Regions from separate parts of the Paenibacillus sp. SEL3 genome, predicted to be linked through region 2. Evidence: riboswitches for the same ligand, from Rfam matches in the RefSeq annotation. Region 2 holds a riboswitch; the other holds the start of a gene.

Region 1 (11,049 bases), 890 kb from region 2:
ACTTTGTAATTCGCTATCATCTTTATTTTGTAAGTGTTCTGGTGAATTGGGGATATTGCTTTTAAAGCGTACTAGAATTTGTTTAAGTTGATCAGTACTGATATTGAATTTTAAGCAAACCAAATCGACATCCTTAACATTTTTAAAATATTCCAGTATTCTCCCTATATTATAGGGAATTCTAAATATGCCGAAACTAATCTTGTCTAAAACAAGACATTGTAAGTTATTACTACTACTAAAATAAAAATGATACTGATCCATTAACTTCTTTTCCAACATATTATCACACCCTCCCAATGAATAGAGGTAGTAATGAATTTTCACTACTACCTCCTTTATTAAGTAAGCCGATTATTGAGTACCGCTACTTCCACCACATCCAATGCCACACGAAGCAAAGATAACTTCAGAAAATTGTTTTACTTCTTCGACTGATAATTCTTCCATTTCCCAATTTTCTAATTCAAATGTAGTAACTTCCTTCACCACAAACACCTCCCTCATTTTTTTCATTTTTTTAAGAATATATAATATATTGAATATAATCCCATTTATATTTTATAGATTCCTAAAAACAAAGAAAGTGATTTTCATCTCACTAAACCAAATAAATCCACTTTTTTTCCAATAAATCGACGAGGTATCTTCATTTCACATTCACCTTTCTATCATTTTTTTGGTAAAATAGTAGAACCCTCACGATTCTAACATGATAGCATTGCAATCTATTGAGCATAGGAGATCATAGGATGAAAATCGTAAATAAGGCTCTGTTATCTAGTGCTATTTTTCTGAGTACCACAGTGGGCATCTATAGCCCCTTGGCACAAGCTGAAGCCGGCAAGATCAGCATTATGCTGGACGGATATCCATTACCGTTCCCTGTACAACCTGCCATGATGAACGGCACGACCATGGTTCCCTTTCGTGCGATTTCTGAAGCTCTTGGCATTACAGTGAAATGGGACCAAGCCAGCCAAAGCATCACCGCTACCAAAGCGCAAGATTCTGCTACCAAGCAGGTGATTCTAAAGATGGGTAGCCGCAATGCCACAGTGGACGGACAAGCGGTTCAACTAACAGCCGCTCCGCAAACCGTGCACGGCAGCACCATGATTCCGCTGGGCTTTTTCGGGCAGCAGTTTGGAGCCACGGTGAACTGGAACCAGGGAACACGGACGGTCTCCATTACATCGCCTCGTGAATCGATGTATACAGTAGGCTTCTATGCGCTGTCTTCCTTTGACCAAAAATCCAAAATACCGGATTTTAACGTCGTTGCCTTCGGCTGGAGTCGAATTGATACGAACGGACAATTTACCACAAACGGCAAAGAATACAAATGGCCTCAAGCCGCTGGAACTGTAACGCCAGAGTCCATTGTGCAGGAGGCAGACAGCCAGGGGACTTCCCCTTACCTGATGGTCTATTCCGGAGATGGCAATCACGAGCTGACCAAAGTTTTGGAAAATGCGCAGCTTCAAGAACAAACCATTTCCCAAATTGTCAGCACCGCCACCGACAAACAATTTAAAGGCATTACGCTAGACCTGGAAGGATTGGGCTGGAGCGGCGACAAAGCCAAAGCTCGTTCAGACTACAACACCTTTATTAAAAAGCTATCGACCAAAGCGCATCAGGCCGGGCTCAAGCTCACCGTCGTTCTGCATCCGCTGAACAGCTCTTACTCTGGCTATGACTACAAAACGCTGGGCAATCTGGCGGACGATCTGATCATCATGGCTTATGATTACGGACAAAAGGCTACACCTGAGCCTTTGGAAAAAGTGGATGAAGCCATCCAACTGGCCTTGAAGGAAACCTCGCGGGACAAGCTCATTTTGGGGATTTCGATGGGTAGCGAAAAAGACAGCACCGTTAACGCCAAGATCGGTTTAGCCAAACGTTATGACCTCAAAGGAATCGCTATCTGGCGCTTGGGCATCATTGGAGAAACGGCCTGGGCGCAGATGAACGAAGCCATCGAGTTTAAATAAGTGTACATTTTATCCAAGTAAAACCGACCTTATTTCGCCCGCCAGATGATTTCTTATGCGTCTTCTATGAAATCATCTGGCGGGCTTTCTTCATTCCCTTTAACAAAAGTGCTTGCCTGATTTGGAAGTTGTCGTCACAGGCTCGCAACCCTGTTCTCCATAGAAGATCCCCCAGTCTCTCATAAAATCCAGCAACGGCCTTAACGTATCTCCTAACGGGGTAAGCGAGTATTCCACACGCGGTGGGTTCTCATTATAAATTTCACGGTGCACAATGCCATCTCTCTCCAATTCGCGCAACTGCAAGGTTAGCATCCGCTGTGTAATATTGGGCAAGGTCCGTCGAATTTCGTTATAGCGCCGCGGTCCTGTGGTCAAATGATACAAGATGACTCCCTTCCATTTGCCGCCTATAACCCCGACGGTTTTCGCTACCGGACATCCAAAATTAACGCTAACTGCATGTTCCATCTCCTGTGCCATGTATACCCTTCTTTCTGTAGAATGTGTAAACCAATAGCCCCAGACGTATGACAAGGAACAAATATGTGCGTACTTGTTCCCTGCAAAAACTTTCTATATGATAACTATATATTCGATATCAGCTCTCATTATAGTAGCAGAAAACCCATAGAGCACCAACTAAACCCATACCCAAAGGAGTACATTTTATGTCTAATACATCAGCTAAAAAACAGGAAATTCTGGACGCCTTTCTGTTCAGGCACGCCACGAAAGAATTTGATCCCAATCGCATCATACCGGAAGAGGATTTTCAGTTCATTCTCGAAACCGGGCGACTTTCTCCAAGCTCCGTCGGTTTTGAACCATGGCAGTTTGTAGTTGTACAAAATCAGGCATTAAGAGAAAAGCTGGCTGCGGTTTCCAGCGGTGGTCAAAAGCAGATTCCTGCGGCTAGCCACGTCATCCTGATTTTGGCGCGCAAGGATGTTCGTTATGATTCTCCTTACGTGGAGTATATGTATAAAGAGGTTAAGGGTATGTCTGAGGAGGAATTTGCCTCACTGCCAGGTCGCTATAAGATTTTCCAGGGTGAAAGTCAACACCTGCTGGAAAACGAACGCACCCTATTTGACTGGGCTTCCAAGCAAACCTATATTGCCTTAGGCAATATGATGACCGCGGCGGCTCAGATCGGTATTGACTCCTGTCCGATTGAGGGTTTTAACTACGATCAGGTGCATGCCATTTTGGAGGAAGAAGGACTGCTGGAGAACGGGCTGCTCGATATTTCAGTCATTGCTGCCTTCGGTTATCGCGCTCATGAACCCAAACGTGAAAAATCCAGACAACCCCTGGAAAAGGTCACACGCTGGATTCTGTAATCTAATATCCCGATTCTCTCCCAAACGATGAACATTGAAGCATCAAAAAAGCGGGCTTGCGGCACTTCATCTGAATGATGAACCTACCACAGCCCGTCTTTTTTAGGTCACTTCAATTTCTATTAAAATCCCCTTGGAAGCCAGGTTATCCAGGCACTCCTTCATATACTCATCGTCATGCTCCACATATGCACCCGCGCCTGCCAGTTCCTCACCCAGCTCTGCCTCCCAAGGCTCACACTGCTTACCGCGATACAAAGGCTGTTCCCATAGTGGGTCAACATTGTACCCTCTGCTTTTCATTTCGTCCATAATGAGCCTATGATAGCGCACCAGCAGCATGGGGTGATAATCGAACACATAATTCACCGTGGCGTGTGGCTTGCCCCACCCATTCCCGCGCAGGGCACAGCACTCACGATGTTGCCCCAGCAGTTGCGGACGGGGTAACTTGTCGATTAAATGTTCATGCCAAAGCCTCATGCTTCCACAACCCTATCTGTAGCTTTTTCTGATCTATTGGATTAGCATACGGATACCTGTCAGCACAATGCCGATCAGGAAGCCTGTAACTGCGCCATTAATACGTATCCACTGCAAATCCTGTCCCAGTTTGTCCTCCATCAGTGCAATCAGGGATTTGTTATCCATTTTGTCTACATTTTCGCGCACCAAGTTACCAATCCGACTATGGTTGGCTTCCACCAGTCCAGTAATACCTTCCACAATTCGCACATTAATCTTGTCCAGCAGCTCGGTATTCCCTCTTAAATCAGTCAACATTCGATCCAATAGCGGTAAAATATAGGTCTGCACATAGCTTCCGTCTTCCATGTAGTCCAATAAGCGTATACGCAGTTCCTCCATTTTTCCCAGCACCGACGCATCACCTTCCCAGGCTTCAACAAGGCTATCCTTCCAGCCGTTCAACCCTTCCTGAACCGTATCTTTCGTCGCCAATCGGGTCACCTGTGTTCTTAGACCATCCAGCACGGCCTGACGGCGCGGGTGCTCTTCCCTTTGCAGTTCTGCTACCTGATCCAGCAAAAAATGACGAATCATTTCACCCATACGCTCTTCGTTCAGATAGCCGAGGAATGCGTTCAAGGCAAACTGCATCAGTCCGCTCACCTGCAAACCGCTGACAGCCTGCATACCTAAGGTACCCAGCGTATAGCCCGTTTCGGGTCGCAAAAGCCAGGACTCGGCTTGTTCCAGCGTGTAATCCAGCGCGCGGCGATCATAACCCTTCTCGCTGGTCTGACGAGCAAGCGCCTCCAGCAGCGGTCCGGCGTCAAAGTCAGTCATCTGCCGCTTGAGCTCTGCCACGATGACCGGAGCCAATTCCGCGAGCGGGAGCGACTGGACGAGCCGCTTGGCAAGAACATCTATGGATGCCGCCGCCTCCGGCGTGCGCAAACCTTTTTCCACACCACCCAGCACCAAATCGGCCAAACGAATATCTGCAATTTTAGACGCGATGCTGTCTTTGTTTAGCAAGTTATTTTCCACCGTACTCACCAAGGCATTTGTGAGCTTGTCCCTATTTTTAGGAAGCAGCGCGGTATGTGGTATCGGAATGCCTAGCGGATGACGGAACAAAGCAGTGACAGCGAACCAGTCCGCCAGTCCCCCTACAAGTCCTGCCTCAAAAGCTCCGGCTAACAAACGAGCCCAGCCATATTGCTGGAAGGGCAATGTGGCTGCAAAGCCTGCCCCTAGAATAACAAGCGACCAAGCCGCTGCGGTTTTCGTATTTTTGGGTTTTCCCATCCTGTAATCCTCCAAACTGACTGTCGAGTAAGTAAAGCACTATACCTGTATTACCCATCATATCATTGCCCGTGTCATTTCCAAAGTTGAAAGCACTCTTGATGAAACGCGTAAGGCCACTTTTTGCGTAATTTTTTATGCATATATCTCTCTTTTTTACATTCATGTTCGTGAACTAAATCACAACACTAGGCCCAAAATCTCATTTTTAATAATAAGCCTTACGAACCATTTTATCAGAACCAAGTCCTAAATTTCTTAAACCGAAAGGAGAAGTGAAGGGAAAAGTTGAATGGGCATGTAAGATATCTTTTTCAGCACTAATTCTATCTTTGACCCCAGAAAGGATTTGAATCCATGATGACCTCAGAATTCTTTCAACAATATTCGACCTTTTATACGGACGATCAGGTTAGATGTCCATAAGAGCGAGGCTTCTATAAAACTTACAAACATATTTTGATATATAGACATATTTCATGTGATAAAATAAACTTTTATATATAGTAAATCATGTTTAATCAGCCATTATATATTGGTTAAATCAAACCAAGATAAGCTAGATAAAATTGCTTCTTTGTAAAGGAATTGAATATGACAACAGACCAAAAAAACAACGAGGGCCTCTGGAACGGCGAACCTGTCGTAATTGTGCGCACTCCCTCCGCTTTTGCCAAGCAATCCCTTTTATATATTCAGGAATTAGGCTACTTCCAAAAAACTTCTGCTTTTACGGTGGAAAGAAAAGAACTCGCCTCTTTTTTGCTTGTTTTTACGTTGTCTGGTAAGGGAGAATTACTATACCGGGACAAGAAATATATTTTAAAGCCTCATGATTTGTTTTTTATTAATTGTGAGGAGTATGTGCAATATAGCACCTCCGGTCATGAAGCCTGGGAGTTTATCAGCTTATACCTGTACGGCAACCTGATCGGAAACTTTTACGAACAATTTGCCAAGCATAATAAACCGGTAATATCCATGCATAATCCGTATATTATATTGGACAAACTGCATGCTCTGATTTGTGGGCAGTCTGACAGAAGTCTTTCCGCTGAACTGCTAACGTCCAGGCTCATTGGTGAAATACTGATGTGCATCTTGCAGCATCCCTATGATCACCAGCATGTGAATGCTGAAACCCTCAGCGAAGTACGTCGGGTACAGCAATATTTGGATCAGTCCTACTGTGAGCGAATAACACTGGACTCGCTGGCAGACATGTTTGAATTAAACAAGTTTAATTTGGCTAAAAATTTCAAAAAGCAGATCGGTTTCTCTCCGATTGATTATCTCATTAATGTCCGTATCACGGCCGCTCAAAGCTGGCTTAAAACCAGTGACATGTCCATTGTGGATATCGCAAGGTACGTAGGTATTCCCAATACGAGCCATTTTATTAACCTGTTCAAGGAGCATGTAGGAGAAACACCTCATTCCTTCCGCAAGAAGTGGGGGAACCGTTCCAAGCTGTAAATGAGAGGTTACATGAAACCAGTTTGATAGATGATAGACGCACAAGCTATTCAAGTTAATGGCAAAGCTGTCGAAAGGCAGTGACGCAAAACTATAGGGCCTTCCTATCCGGATGGCAGCCAGCTACCAGATGAACGAGCTTTTTATTATGCCCTTTTTTACATAGATCCACCACAATTTGCTATGCCTATCTCGAAAAAAGCCCTGATCGCTATGATCAGGGCTTTTTTTCTATTGGGATAGTCATGTCAGCCTAGCATGCTGAATATACTAATTTCGAACGAAGCATTGCCATATTACGATGAATAGGAGAATCACTTGGAGCATGAGAACAAAAATAAATGTAATGATCATTGCCTTATTGCTCATTGTCCAAAGCTTTTTCAACGCAACACTGGCTTACGCAGATGCTCCAGCCCCAGAACTGCCGCAGAGTGCTGTATCCGATCCTACACATACCGTTACGGATACTGTATACGGTGTCCCAAACCTTGAACCTCCCAGGGAGATTCCTTCAAATACGCCCCCCTTCGTTCAAGGAGCAGTCAGTTCAAAATCTCAACATGATGCAACTCCGCAGAGCATACTAACGAAGTTGAGCCTGACCGACGAATCAGGGCATGTCATTGATGCAGTATATAGTCCCGACAGCCAATTCGACATCGGATCAGCCATCCAACTAGGCTATGAATGGGAGCTTCCTGACAATACCTATAAGTCAGGAGACACTTTCACCTTTCACTTACCAGAACAGTTTGTCATCTACACTGATATCTCATCTCCGTTAGTCACTACCGACGGAACCGTGGGATACTTCACAGTAGATCGTCAGGGCAAGGTGATCATGACCTTTAACCCATATGTAGAGACTCATTCCAATGTCAGCGGCAAACTGCAAATCAAAACCGAGTTTACAAAAGAAATAGTGAAAGGTAGTACAGAGGTCATCATTGCGATTCCGATCAAAGGCGGGGTGCAAACGGTCATCGTGAATGTAAAGCCCCAGTCAGGGCCGTCCCTAAGCAAACAAGGGAAACTAGCTGGCACAAATCAGATCGACTGGACCATTGATGTGAACAAACAGCTAAACACCGTAAAGCATGCCTTCATCACCGATCCAATTCCTTTAGGACTGGAACTCAGAAGAGACTCTATCCGGCTCTATCATCTCCAAGTCAATATCGACGGATCGACCGTTGTTCGAGACCTAGTAAATGCGAGTGAATATGCCATTGAAGCAGATCAGGCCGGGACAGGGTTTGTGATTCGTTTTCAAGACGATAGCATGAACACGGCCTACCAGATTCAATATTCCACGCGCATTACTGGCGACGAAACTCGTTTTTCCAACACAGCAACGCTTTCAGGAGATGCGATAGAGAACGTTGCTGCTACCGGTACTGTTCAGGTAGAACGTGGTGAGTTTTTGTCCAAAAAGGTTGAAAAATATGATCATGCCACACAAACACTCTCGTGGGCCATACGATACAACTTCGGCGAGACAAAAATCCCCGAAGCCAAAGCTCTTTTAATTGATCATTTCAACAAAACTCAAGAATTGCTACCCGGTTCCTTGAAAGTATTTAAAGGAAACACGCTGGAGGAACTCCCATCGTGGGCGTATACTGTCATCCCAGTTGATTATCCGGACCGCAACGGCTTCAAACTTCAATTTAACTTTGACGTAGATTCAGCCTATACCATCCGATACCAGACTCAAGCCAGAGGCCGTGTCTATGAAAATGGAAAAGTTATAAACATCATAACCTCAGATGGAATCCAGAAGATCGTATCGACAGAAATCACAAGCGGAGTTATGACTAAAATGTATGACACACCCAATTACAACACCAAAATCATACCTTGGGTGATTACCATTAATACAGACTTGTACACCATGAAAAATATTGTCATTCACGATGTGTTTCCAAACGGGGGCTTGGCCTTGTTGCCGGACACCCTGAAAATTCAAACTGTTGACGGAACAACGGAGCTACGTGCCCCCACGGATTATGAGCTGATTCCGCTATCACAGGACTATAAACAAGGATTTACGCTCAAATTTCATAAAACCATTCATAAAGCTTATACGATCAAGTATTCAACCACCTATAACAATGACTGGAAAACGGATACGACGAAGCCTGAGTTTCGTAATAAATCCATTATAGAATACCAGTTTGAAGACGGAGAAACATCATCGCATGCCGTGGAGTGCCCGATCTGGCCGGACTTTATGACACAACGAAACGGTGCCAAGCAAGGAAGCTATAATGCGACCTCCAAGCTCATTACCTGGGACATTAAAGCCAACTACAATCGCAAGATCCTAAACCACGCGGAAGTGAGAGACCCCTTGCTGCAAGGTCAGAAGTTACTGCCCGGCTCCGTGAAAGTACACGATATGACCTTGCTGGGATGGTGGGATGGCGTACAAAAAGGGGCTGAAATCCCGGCAGATCAATACACCATTATCCCTCCCTCCGAGCAAAATGGGAATGAATTGCGTATCCAGTTCAAGGAGCAGATACAGACTCCCTACTGGATTACCTTTCAAACTTCATTGGAAGGAGAACTGATTGACAAGGAAATTCATAATCAAGCCCTTCTACTGGATGGACAAAAAACAGTCTCCAAATGGGCAGCGCAAGTCACGGTACCTCATGGTGGAGAATATGTATCTAAAGTCGGTACACAAAATGGAAATAAGATCGACTGGAGCATCCGCATCAATGAAGGACAGTCACATGTATCCAACGCTAAAATTATAGATCAGCCTAGCAGCAATCAAATCTTAATCGAGGATTCCTTTCATTTGTACTCTACAATCATCGCTGCCAACGGAAATACCACCAAGGGCACCGAGTTGATTAGAAACCAAGATTACAAGCTGTATATCAAAACAGATGCTCAAGGCCAGCAAACTTTTGAACTTGCTTTTGCCAAGGATATTTCCTCTGCTTTTATTCTTGAATACCAATCATTCATTCATGCTGAGGACAAAGCCAAAGTGAGTAATAAGGTTGCCTTTGAGGGGGATCGCTTGACGACAGAGATACGGGAAACCAGCCAGGAAATCATCGTACGAACGTCTTCCGGCTCCGGTTCCGGCGGGGGTGTGACCGAAAGTCTTGAGTTGACCAAGGTAGACCAGGATATGCCTGAGAAGGTACTGCCTGGCGCACAGTTTGCACTCTATGATAAAGGTCAAAAAAGAGCCCCTCTCATTCAGACCACCAATCAGGAAGGCAAAATCATCTTTTCCTCCTTGCTTCATGACGATTACATCTTGGAGGAATTGGCAGCACCGGAGGGCTATAAAATCACCGAGAGCAAGCTTGAGATCAAAATAGACGCAACACTGCGACAAAGCTCTGGTGTAAAAAAGATTGTGATCACCAACCGTAAAGAAAAGAAAAACGAACCAGGAACGCCTACTCATCCAGACCCGTCACCCCCGTCTGGAGGCTCAGGTAAGAAACATGACAGAGATCCGGAAATACCCGATACTCCGTCTGTAACCGTTCCTCCGTCATTCCCAATGTCTCCGGAGGACATAGCCCTTCTACAGGAGGAACCTGCACCTATACCGCCGGAGCCGCCAGCCGTCATGCCTCATCAAGATCCTTCTCCTCCGGTGGATTCGAAAGACGATCCCAAACCTAAGATCCGTGTCAAGGTTCCCGGGAAAGAGCCAGAAGAGCCAGAGGATCCACCTGCGGTACATCAGTTGCCCCAAACAGGTGAAAGCAGCCCCGTTCCGTTCTATTTGACAGGCATAGCGTTGGTTATGTGGGGCGTATTGTTGAAATTCACACGGACGAACAAAAAATAAAATGGATCACCTGCCCTGATCTCTCGCCTCATTCCATTTCCGATTGGAATGAGCCGGGAATGGGGCATTTTTCAAAAAAATATGTATAATCCGTACTTTGCTTAGGGGAGGCGAGATTGCTGAGTCTGCGTAAACTTTCCTACGTATTTATTTTGTTAGGCTTACTTTTTATTTTGTTTCCTAAAGCGACGGAATGGAATGAGGATCGGGAACAAAGCAAGCTATTAAAAGCAGCAGAACTACCATCAGGAAAAAGCGATGCGCTATGGCCCCCCAGTCTTACGGACAGCTATGCTCGCTTGTCCACTACTCTTACGGAAGTCCCGGCTCGTGAAGCACGACAAAATACTTCCACACCCCCTGTTACCATTGGAAGCGCTAATGAACAAACTCCCATAGCCACTATTAGTATAAGTCGTATTGCTTTAAAGCTCCCTGTATTGGAAGGCGCAACGAGGATAAATATGAGACACGCGGCTGTACATATGCCGGAAACGGGGACGCTGGGACAGGCGGGGAATGCCGCCGTTGCTGCTCATCGAGCCCGCACCTCTGGACGTTTATTTAATCGTCTAAATGAATTGAAGATCGGGGATAAGATTGTTGTTAACACTCGGGG
Region 2 (11,049 bases):
AGAAGCCTTGAGCCCTGATATGGAACGCTGTGCCTGACTGTAAGTGGAACCCGCTCCAAAACGTTCACCCGTGTACAAACCGGCATTCGGCATTGTCACCCGTACACGAACGGTCTGCGTGGTGGATTCGAAATTCACTAGATTTACCAGCAATTTGTTTGAAGTAGCGCCGCTACCTGCCAGCGGTTTAAGCTTGGACGTATCCACCGCACGCACATACACCATTTTATCCTTGGTATCCTCTGGATTCAGCACTGTATAAGTCAGAGGTTTCCCATGCGTGGCATAGGCTAGACTCAAGCGTCTCATGATCTTAACACGAGTGTCCTGTCCCTGCCCGAACGGATAAATTTCTGTGTTGGCCGGGTTATGACTTTGCAGATCGAAGCCTGTTTTAAACAGCGTATAATCTTTATAAAAAGCAGCGTGCTGGATAAACATATCGGCAAACCCAATTTGTGAACGCATAATCCGGTCGAATGCGGCTGCTTGTGGCTGACTAGCCCCGTAATCTGGATTATCTCGATGCGTATCATTGGTACCGAACTCCGTGTTCAGCATCTTCTTCGCCAGTCCGTCGCTCGAACCGCCGAAGGTTTTCAAATTTTGAATGAAGCTGCCCCCGCCCTCTTCATTATACGATTCACCGTAGGCGTGTCCGTTGGTCAGGTCGGTGACTTCCTCCAGCTGTTTACGCTGCGCCGGGTCTCGCTCCCATCCATCCGGATCACCGCATTTTTTCGTACCTCCGGTTTGATTTTTGCACGCCTTGGTAGAGTACGTCGGCCAGTAGGCCCAACCCGGCGCTACCGTTTTGAGATGCGGTGCCAATTGCTTCCCTTCCGTATTCAACCACTTAGCTACAGCCAGATTTACCGCCTTGGAGCGATTAAATAATCCAGGTTCGTTATCTACTTCATAATATTGAAGATAAGAACCGTATTTTTTTACATAATCGCGCAACTTTTGCTTGGCCGTTTCTGGCAGAGAACCATCTTTTTGCAGCTTGATATCACCTGTATATAAATACAAAGCAGACGATTGCATATTATACTGCTTTAACGTTTGATAGTAATCATCCACGTCTGTACATGCCTTGCCCACATTGCTGGCACAGGTGACCCTCATGACATTGCCACTATAAGCAATTCCCAGCCATTTGAGAACGTATGGTAAATGCTTAACTGCACCCTGATCATAATAAAATTCTTTATTGTTCACATTTGTTCCGGTCAGTATATATTTACCGTGTACCGGTTCGGTCGCAGGTGAAGCTAACGTCTCCAAGCTCAAGTCATCCCAAGTCCACCACACATTTTTATCTTCTGCAGAGGAGCAGTATAGGCAGCGCGCTGTCTTTAGCTTGAGTACGTTAACACCGCTTTGCAATTGCTCTTTGGGTATATACAGCTCGTAGTTGTTTTTGAAATTATAAGCACTCCCAGTACCGGATACTCCGGCAATCTGAATAATACCGGACAGCTGTTGATTTGAAAATACAGCCATTTGTGGGACTGCTTTGCCCGCATCTAAAATCCGAACACGGAATATCATACCATTGGGAGGAATCTGATTCAGCTTATACTGGAGTGTCAGTTCAGGGTTCGTGGACGCATTCAAACCGGGAGGAATATCTCCACTGCTGAGCAATACCGGAACTGTTGTACTCTCTTCTGCTACCGACAACGCTGACATTGCTCCTTTAGCAGATGATTCGGTAGAGGCAGCTGCTGTAGAAATGTCGATATTATCCCTGCCGACCACACCTTTGAATTCCGCTGAAGAGTCATCCCTCTGCCCCAGCTTCCATACTGGACTGGCAGCTGCTACTTTATCCGTCTGCAATTCTGCGCTTCTTGAAGGCGTGTATATAAACCAAGCGATCATCGCTATAGCTACGATCGCTAGTAGTCCAGATAAAACTACTGTATACCTATGGGATAACCACTTTTTTATCATATGATCGACCCTCTCTCCTCAAATTTTTGGACCGGGAAAGAGTATTAATCAAGGAAGAAACAAAGCGTTTCCGGGAATCACCGCTTTCGCTTCATGCTGACTTTCCCACATTAGACGTGCCATCGCGTCGCCTTTTTCATCATAGTATTCTACTTTTAAATCTACCATTTTGCCTGCTTCCAAAGTCATACTGCCTTTACGCTCTGTCCAGCTTTGTTTGAACCAGCTGTCAATCACCAACTTGCCGTCTACCCATACACGGATACCATCATCGGATATCGTGGTGAACGTATAGGTCTCGCTATATTGCGGTTTGATTTTACCCGTCCAGCGAACCGAGAACTGATCGGCATTCACCTTAGGGTCAGCGGCATTGGCACGCCAGTTGTAGTCCAGCTTGCTATCTGTACGGATCAAAACAGGACTTCCATTCAAATTCATATTGTTAAAATATTCGCCACGCAACCCGTTCACATATACCACATCAGGAACAGAAGGAGGAGTCGGGGCTGGGGGAACGATCACTACTGGCGGAGCCGGGATAGGCTCACTTTGTCCCTCGTCCGGTAAGGTCGGTATATCTGTCCCAGGTGGTTGAATCGTTTCCAATCCATTCTTCACATCATCCCGCGTCAAACTCCTCGAATCATTCATATAATCCTGAATTTGATTTGTTGTGTTATTCTCAGTCAGCATCTTGCCCCAAGTCATGGAATATACCCATTTAGGTTGAGCCTGCAGCACCTCAGAACTAGGCATCTCACCGTGCTCCCCAATGGCAATCGGCTTATTCCGTGCCAGCCCAAGCAGACCTTCGTAATGACTTTGCTTAAAATCATTGTTGTAAATATCTACTGCCAAGATGTCCACTCTGTCATCCCCCGGGTATTTCGGGGTGTACGGGACAGTATACGAATTGGGCGCATTCGGACTCCATACCCACAGCAGATTGTTCAATTGATGTGTGTTGGTAAAACGGTCGTACATGATATTCCATAGCTGATTGAAATTATTTTTGTTTCCCCACCAGAACCAGTCGCCATTCATCTCGTGGTAAGGTCTCCACAAAACCGGAACCCCTGCATCACGAAGCTGCTTTAACGATACAGCGACCTTATCCAGATCGGCAATGAGGAGGTTATACTGCGTAGTACCTGGGGTCACGTATTTGTTGAACTCTGTCTGACTTACTTTCGCCTGTACATTGGCCCAAGTCAGTGGCCTACCTGGTAGCGCTTCATGAAAAGTCATCGTCACAATACCACCGGATCTGTCCCAACGGATAGCACTATCGACGACATTTTTACGTTGCGCTGCTTCTGTAGCGTCAGATTGACCAGAGATAGCTCCCATCTCATAGCCGTGTACACCTACATATGCCTGACTGATTTTTTGGACCTTGTTACTTAATTCATCCGGACTTTCCAAATAATCATGCTGACCGGTGACTATTTTTTTCCCTGAGATGTTGAGTAAATAATTGTATAGTTCACGGGCCTGAATAGAAGCGTCCGAATTAACAGGTTGTAATGAAGCGGCATTCGCCACAGACAGAGAATCACCAAAACCGACGGGCAACAATGAAAAAAGTATAACAACGGGGAGTACATGACGTATCAGTCGATACAGAGGAATAAAATTGAATCTCACTTTCGCTCTTCCTTTCGGTAGCCAGGCTGCCATCCTTGTGGAAGGCCCTTTAGCTTTGCGTACCTGCCTTTCGACAGGGCTGCGTTTATCGTTGGAAGGAGTTTGGATTCCTTCTTACCCTAAGTATCGACTTTATTTTACCAAAATTTAATAGGTCATGTTCATGAATTTACAGGTTTTCGCCCAAATTCGACAGTTTGGGCCATGAATTTTCATGAATTTGTCTTTTTTTCGTTTTTACGAAAATAATTATGAGATAAATTGGTGACGGGAAATTTCATTCCAATCCATACAAAAGCGGACAATATCCTCTTCAACCAATTCAGAGCCAGTCTGCACCTCAATAAAATCCACATCGGTCACAGCCAAAATGCTATGCTTCGTCCCTTCAGGAATGCGGACTACATCACCAGCCTTTACTTTGTGTAGCTTCTCATTCAAAATAATTTCCGCTTCACCGCTAATAATGGTCCAGATTTCACTCCGTTTGAAATGAAGCTGGTAGCTGATATTTTTGCCTTTTCGTACGCGGATTCGTTTGGTCAATACCTCGTTACCCTCGTCATATTTGACATAATCCACAACCCGATACTGCCCCCAACGACGTTCTTCATACATTGGACGCTGATCATGAGCCTTGAGCACTTCTTTAATACGAGGACTTTCTGCCTTATTGGTCACAAGAATGCCATCCGGGCTAGCGGCTACAATCAGATCATTCGTTCCAATGATCGCCACAGGAATGTCCAACTCGTTAATAAGACTCGTATTGACGCAATCCTCCGTTACTACACCTCTGCCCACTTGTTGATTAGACATTTCTTCTGTGAGCGTATTCCAAGTACCTAAATCCTTCCAAAAACCATCATACGGAAGAACTACAATGTCCTTTTCCTTCTCGACTACTTCATAGTCAAAACTGATTTTTTCCAGAGATGCGTATTGCTTTTGCATTTCTTCATAATTCAGCGGCAATCCCTTGGATGCCAAGATATCCAGCAAATAACTTAATTTGAACGCAAAAACCCCGCAGTTCCATAGAGCATTGCGTTCAATCAGACGCTCCGCCTGCTCCCGGTCGGGTTTCTCTTGAAAATGGCTCACTTCGCGGTAGCCAGTGCTACCTTGGGTGGCATCGTTTTTCGGAATAATGTAACCATATTTCTCTGAAGGATAGGAAGGGACAACCCCGATTAATGCAAGCTTGCCTTCACTCTCCTGAAGCGTATGTTCCAGTTGGGCTACGGAGGCGAAGAAAGCATCCTCAACATAAGGATCTACAGGCAATATAACTACAATTTCATCAGGTGAAACACCTGCAATGGAATATAAATAAGTCGCTGTCAGCGCAATCGCAGGAAAGGTGTCTCTGCGTTCTGGCTCAACAATGATACGCGTATTCGGCCCAACCTGACTCTGGATCATTTCGACCTGTGCTCTCCCTGTCGCAATAAACGAGGATTCTGATAATCCGTTGTCTCCCAATTGTCTCCATACCCGCTGTACCATGGATTCCGAAGTCCCCTCCGGGCTCTCCAGTACCTTCAAAAATTGTTTGGAACGGGAATCGTTGGACAAAGGCCATAATCTTTTACCGGAACCACCAGACAAAAGTACGAGCTTCATAACTCTCCACTTCCTCTCTATAATGTATGGGTGATCGGATGGGGCAGGGTTGAGTAGTCCGCTACGGGCTGGATTTGATCTTACGATCGCTGTTGGACCGGGATTCATTCGATTATATAAAATCGTATATAGGTTTGAATCCCGGTCCAAAGGCGAAAGCTATCGCTTCTCCAGATTCAAATCCACCCCTGCGCTACTCAAAAATGCATCATGCCGATCATACCGTTTATTGCAAAAGGCGCGACCGGACATTATTAAGTCCGGTCAGCCTGTAAAGACGTGTGCGAGGCGCAGGCGCCTGGCGCTTTGATCGGAAGGAGCGGTCTCAACCGCGCCGCTCCTTCCGATACGCCCTTCCTACTCCCACCCCATAAGGTGGGAGATTAAAAATCGTGACTCTGTGCGATAAAAGCAGCGAAGCGGTCCATTTGAATCTGAAGAAGCGCTAGCGTTCGCCTTTGCAGTGGGATTCTTACCTTGGAATGTTTTATATAATCCAGAGAATCCCACTGCAACAGCGATCGGAAGATCAAATGGAACGCGTAGCGTCTCCCCACCGCCCACAGTCACTTTTTAATCTGTCACTTTTAAGCTTCCACTTTATCTCTGTTCCACCCACTCATCCGCGGACGCCCCACGGAATAGTATTCCAGCCCGGAGCCTTGAATCTGTTCCTCGGCGAATACGTTACGACCGTCAATTAGAACCGGTTTGCGCAGAAGGGAGGCCAGTTGTACGAGATCGACCTTTTTGAACTCTTCCCAATCGGTCAACAGGCACACAGCGTCGCTACCTTCGGCGGCTTGCTGTGGGGATGAGCACCACACAATATTCGGGTGATCCACGTGCTCCTTGAATTTATCCATCGCAATGGGATCATACAGTTTGACAATTGCGCCTGCCTGAATGAGTGTTTCTACGATTTCCAGTGCTGGAGCTTCGCGGATGTCGTCTGTATTTGGCTTGAAGGCGAGGCCCCAAATGCCAATCGACACACCGTTCAGTTGACCCAGCGATTCACGCAGCTTGGATACAATCATAAAGCGCTGGTCGGTATTCACCTCGACCACCGATTTCAACAACTTAAATTCATAGTCTACATTACCCGCAATTTGGATAAGCGCATTTGTGTCTTTTGGAAAGCAAGAGCCACCATACCCGATCCCTGCTTGTAGGAAAGAGGAGCCGATCCGTTTGTCCATACCCATGCCATCAGCCACACAGGTTACATCGGCGCCAACCTTTTCGCAAATATTAGCGATTTCGTTAATAAACGAAATTTTAGTTGCCAGGAACGCATTGGACGCGTATTTGATCATTTCAGCACTACGGATATCCGTCACATAGATTTTATCCGTGAACACCTGATGCAGAGTGACCATTGTTTCACGCAATCCAGTATTGTCCAAACCAATAATGATGCGATCCGGATGAAGCGTATCATTGATGGCTGAGCCTTCTCTCAGAAACTCCGGCGCAGATACGATATCGAAAGACAAACTCGTGTGACGAGCCAATACGTCCTTAATCTTTTCGTTCGTTCCGACAGGTACAGTACTCTTGGTCATAATAATCTTATACCCGTTCATGGCTTTCCCAACATCAGCAGCCGCCTGTTCAATGTAGGACAAGTTCGCCTCGCCGTTAGCCAGAGAAGGCGTACCTACCGCCAAAATGACGATATCCGAGCGGCGTACCGCATCAGCCAAATCCGAAGTAAACTCCAATCGACCTGCTTCCAGATTCAGCGCGATCAATTCCTCAATACCCGGTTCATAAATCGGAGATTCTGCCCGGTTCAACATGTCGATTTTGTACTGCTCCAGATCGACACAAATCACCTCATTACCTTTTTGCGCAAAACATACACCCGAGACGAGCCCAACGTATCCAGTACCAATTACAGCCAGCTTCATTCCGTTCATCCTCCTTTTAGAAAGTTCACATAGGCTTGTTCTACATACTTTTTCAGTTGATCCTTGAAGTTATCTTCATCAAATTTGCGGGCATGGGTAATGATATCGTCCACATTCCATGCATGCTGCTCGACCTTTGCGACGGCCTCTAGCACATCCTCTACTTGATGCTTGCGGAAAAATACGCCGTTCACATGAGGAACAATCGTATCCAGCGCTCCCCCACCCTGAAAAGCGATAACAGGCCGTCCGGCCGCATTCGCCTCCAAAGGCGTAATACCGAAGTCCTCTTCGCCCGGAAAAACGAGCGCTCGGCATTCTGCCATCAGCTTGTTAACCTCTTCGTCCTCAAGCCTGCCGAGGAACTCAATGTTCGGGGCAGCCATACCTTCGAGTCGTTTACGATCTGGTCCTTCACCCACAATGCGCAGCTTGAGACCGTTACGTTTGAATGCTTCGATCGCGAGATCGATGCGCTTGTAGGACACCAATCGGGATACGATCAGGTAATAGTCACCGATGTTTGTAGCGCGTTTAAAACGGGATGTATTAATAGGTGGGAAAATGACATCCGAATCCCTTTGGTAATAGTGCAAAATTCTTCTTTTAACAACCGAAGAGTTGGCGACAAACTGGTCTACGTTGCGCGAAGTTTTGGCATCCCATGTTTTCAACCGGTTCATGTACAGCTTTAGCATGTTTTTGAGCAGGTTGGATTTGGACTGCCGGGCCATATATGTATCGTAATCCCAGGCAAACCGCATCGGTGTGTGACAATAACAAATGTGAAACGTATGTTTGGGTACCTGGATGCTTTTCATAAATGCACTGCTGGAGCTTAAAACAATATCGAAATCCCTAAAATCAAAATCACGGATAGCGATGGGATATAGCGGCAGCACTCCTTTGAAGTTGGCCTTCACTCCTGGGACTTTTTGTAGCCAAGTGGCTCTAATATCCGCATCTTTCAAGTTACGCGACAGGCGGTCGTCGCTGAACACCGTTGTGAAGATAGGAGCCTCCGGATACATATCGTGGAATACCTCTACTACCCTTTCCGCTCCGCCCATTTGGATTAAGTAATCGTGTGCTATCGCTATTTTCATCTAAATCATCCTTTAACGCGAATGTCGGTCAGACTCCTGCCAACAAACCCTTATAGTAATGAACTATATCCTTAACTGTGTTCTCGATGACAAAATGCTTCTTGACCCGTTCCATCCCTCTCTCACCCATCTGCTGACGTTCCTGTGGATGCTCCAACATCCAGCGGATGGCTTCTTCCAGCTTAGCCGGGTCACCCGGTTCAATAAGTAGCCCGGTTTCATGGGGTACCACCGTTTCCTTGGGTCCACCCTCATTGGAAGCAATCACTGGGAGACCAGCAGCCATGCCTTCAATAATGACCTGACCGAATGGTTCTGGTGTAATAGAGGTATGAATCAGTAAATCACAACGCTGCATCAGGCCTTGAATGTCATCGACGTGCCCCAGCAGATTGACATTAGCCAACCCGTATTCGCGCATCGTGGACTCTAATCGTTGCTTGTATTCCTCTTCTCCGAACAATGCATCTCCAGCCAGCCAGAATTTCACGCGCTGATCTGGTAAAAAGGAACGTGCCGCTTCCAGTAAAATATGTTGTCCCTTCCATTCCGCCAATCTGCCGACCAATACGACGTTAAACGAGTCATCACCACGTGAATGCGCAGCCGTGTCACGTGCTGTAATTGCTTTGGCAAAAGCGGAATAAACGACGAGCGTCTTTTTGTCCGGGGGTAACTCCAATGCACTCAGCGTGGACTTGGAATTGGCAATCACTCCGTTGGGCAAAAAGCGGGACATCAGCCGAATCCCTTTGGCTACAATCGGCTTCAGATACGGCGGACCGATGTGATCACGGATATGCCAGATCAAGGGCAGCTTCGCCGATTTGGCAGCTACTGTACCATACAGTGCAGACTTGAGCGAGTTCGTGTGAACGCACACGACCTTTTCCTCACGCAGCAAGGGCGCAAGTTTTCTACCGTATGCCAGCAAACGAAAAGCTGCTGCAGGCGCACCTAGATTCACGGCGTTCCGTCCCCGATTGCGAATCGAATCGTCCAATGGAACGATGCGCACATCAATATCACGCTGCCGAAGCCGATCTGCCAAATCGCCCTCCTCTGCCAAAATAACGAGCGGGTCGATATGTTCCCCGATATTCGTCAGTATGTTATACAAAGCGACTTCGCCGCCGCTCCATCTTGCCGTATGGTCAATATAAGCTACTCTCATCATTTTGCCGCCGCCTTTCTGTCAAGGACCTGTCGGAACACCTCTTCCACCTGCTCCGCTACATGTCCCCATGTATATCTGCTCAGGACATGGTCCCGGCATTCCCTTGCATTCGGTAGAAGTTCACGATGATCCAGCACACGCAGCAATCCTTCAGCAATGGCTTCACTGTCCGTTCCCTGGAACAATAGCTCGGGACGGAATCCTCTTAAAATTTCCTTGCTACCGCCCACAGGAGTGGCCAGCACTGGCAGTCCCGAAGCCATTGCCTCCACCGTGATCAGACCGAAACCTTCCAGCGCCTGTGTAGGTACGACGAACAAATTCGATGCTTGATGGTACAGTGGAAGCTCCTCATCCGACACATAACCGAGCAACCTTACATGGTTATGAAGATTGTATTCCGCTACCTTGGAAGCCAATTCCTCCATCAAGGGGCCCTTCCCTCCAATCAGCAGCAGATGATCAGGATGACGCTCGGTTACTCGTCGCCATGCTTCGAGTAGCTGTAGCAGTCCCATTCGATTAACAAGACGACGAACGGTTAGCACAATCGTCGCGTTTTGCGGCAAATTCAGGCGCTCTCGTACTGCTCCCCGATCCTCTGCTGGGTGGAACCTTTCTACATTCGCCGCTCCGGGAATAATGTGAATTTTGCTGAGTGGAACCTTATAGTGCTCATGCAAAATATCCCGAAAAGTCTCGCTTAGCACTATAAATTTATCCGACAGACCGTAGGCCTTCATTTCAATGGATTTAGCCAACGTCGTTTTTAGAAAATGCTTGATACCCTGTCCTTCAATCTTCATTTCCTCCGTCCACGGTCCGTGAAAAGTGGTAACTACCGGGATTCCTCTTTTTTTCGCCTCCAGCGCTGGCCCGACACTATAGGGAGCAAAATGGGAATACAATATATCCATTGGTTGCTTGTCGAACAACTCTGCTGCATATTTTTGCATTAGCTCCCGGCGCTTCCAGATGGATTGCTGCTTGCTGCCAATCGTATGAATCCGAATACGGTCGGGCGCTTGCGGCTGCTCGTCACTACAGATTAGAGCATCCAACGTATTGCGCTCTAACGTAAGCTGCTCACAGATCGATTGGAAATATGTGTTGAGGCCTCCTGGCTGCAAAGACGGCCAGCTCAACCCCGTTGCCGCAATACGAAATCCGTTATTGTACGACATAGCTGGTTTCTCCTTTCTGCTCGGTATGTCCGTCATCCACGATTTCTATCTTTTTTCGCCGCTTGGTTAGCTCATAATGCTTGAAGCAGACGAGAAACTCATACATCACCCAGAAAACGGCTACGGCAAAACCCGCCAATCCCTTGCGGTATAAGCCTTGGACAAAATACTTCTGCACAAAGCGGGCAGGAGGCCGCCACAACAGTCTGGTCATCCGAAAGGATCTTCCTTTGTTAAACGCCGTCTCTGCTTCCAGATCTGTATATTTATTAAAACGGGTCATATGATCACTGATGCTGCGGAAGCCGTAGTGCCATAACACACCCTCCAGATTGACAATCTGGGAAGAGGCTACATCCGGCATTTCATGAACAAGACTATTCGTAATGCCATAAATACGACGATTGTACAAACGAACCAGATATTCGCCT

Evidence for each region. A riboswitch is a leader RNA that binds a small molecule or an ion and turns the genes downstream of it on or off. The one in region 2 is predicted to bind cyclic di-GMP.
Region 1: linked by a shared signal. The riboswitch ahead of ACYCS5_RS16955 (collagen binding domain-containing protein) and the one ahead of ACYCS5_RS21000 (glycosyl hydrolase) in region 2 are both predicted to bind cyclic di-GMP.

Annotation. Positions count from the first base shown of each region.
Region 1 covers NZ_CM137725.1:3,668,880-3,679,928, reverse strand. The annotation lists gene ACYCS5_RS16995 (radical SAM protein) at 1-282, opposite strand, end outside; gene ACYCS5_RS16990 (hypothetical protein) at 355-489, opposite strand; gene ACYCS5_RS16985 (stalk domain-containing protein) at 753-2,000, shown strand; gene ACYCS5_RS16980 (winged helix-turn-helix transcriptional regulator) at 2,100-2,483, opposite strand; gene ACYCS5_RS16975 (NAD(P)H-dependent oxidoreductase) at 2,672-3,346, shown strand; gene ACYCS5_RS16970 (TIGR02328 family protein) at 3,449-3,829, opposite strand; gene ACYCS5_RS16965 (DUF445 domain-containing protein) at 3,863-5,119, opposite strand; gene ACYCS5_RS16960 (AraC family transcriptional regulator) at 5,714-6,595, shown strand; cyclic di-GMP riboswitch class I at 6,646-6,726, shown strand; gene ACYCS5_RS16955 (collagen binding domain-containing protein) at 6,921-10,430, shown strand; gene ACYCS5_RS16950 (class D sortase) at 10,547-11,049, shown strand, end outside.
Region 2 covers NZ_CM137725.1:4,557,590-4,568,638, reverse strand. The annotation lists gene ACYCS5_RS21005 (hypothetical protein) at 1-1,959, opposite strand, end outside; gene ACYCS5_RS21000 (glycosyl hydrolase) at 2,008-3,609, opposite strand; cyclic di-GMP riboswitch class I at 3,623-3,703, opposite strand; gene ACYCS5_RS20995 (sugar phosphate nucleotidyltransferase) at 3,859-5,235, opposite strand; gene ACYCS5_RS20990 (UDP-glucose dehydrogenase family protein) at 5,823-7,151, opposite strand; gene ACYCS5_RS20985 (glycosyltransferase) at 7,157-8,257, opposite strand; gene ACYCS5_RS20980 (glycosyltransferase family 4 protein) at 8,286-9,434, opposite strand; gene ACYCS5_RS20975 (glycosyltransferase family 4 protein) at 9,431-10,618, opposite strand; gene ACYCS5_RS20970 (glycosyltransferase family 2 protein) at 10,605-11,049, opposite strand, start outside.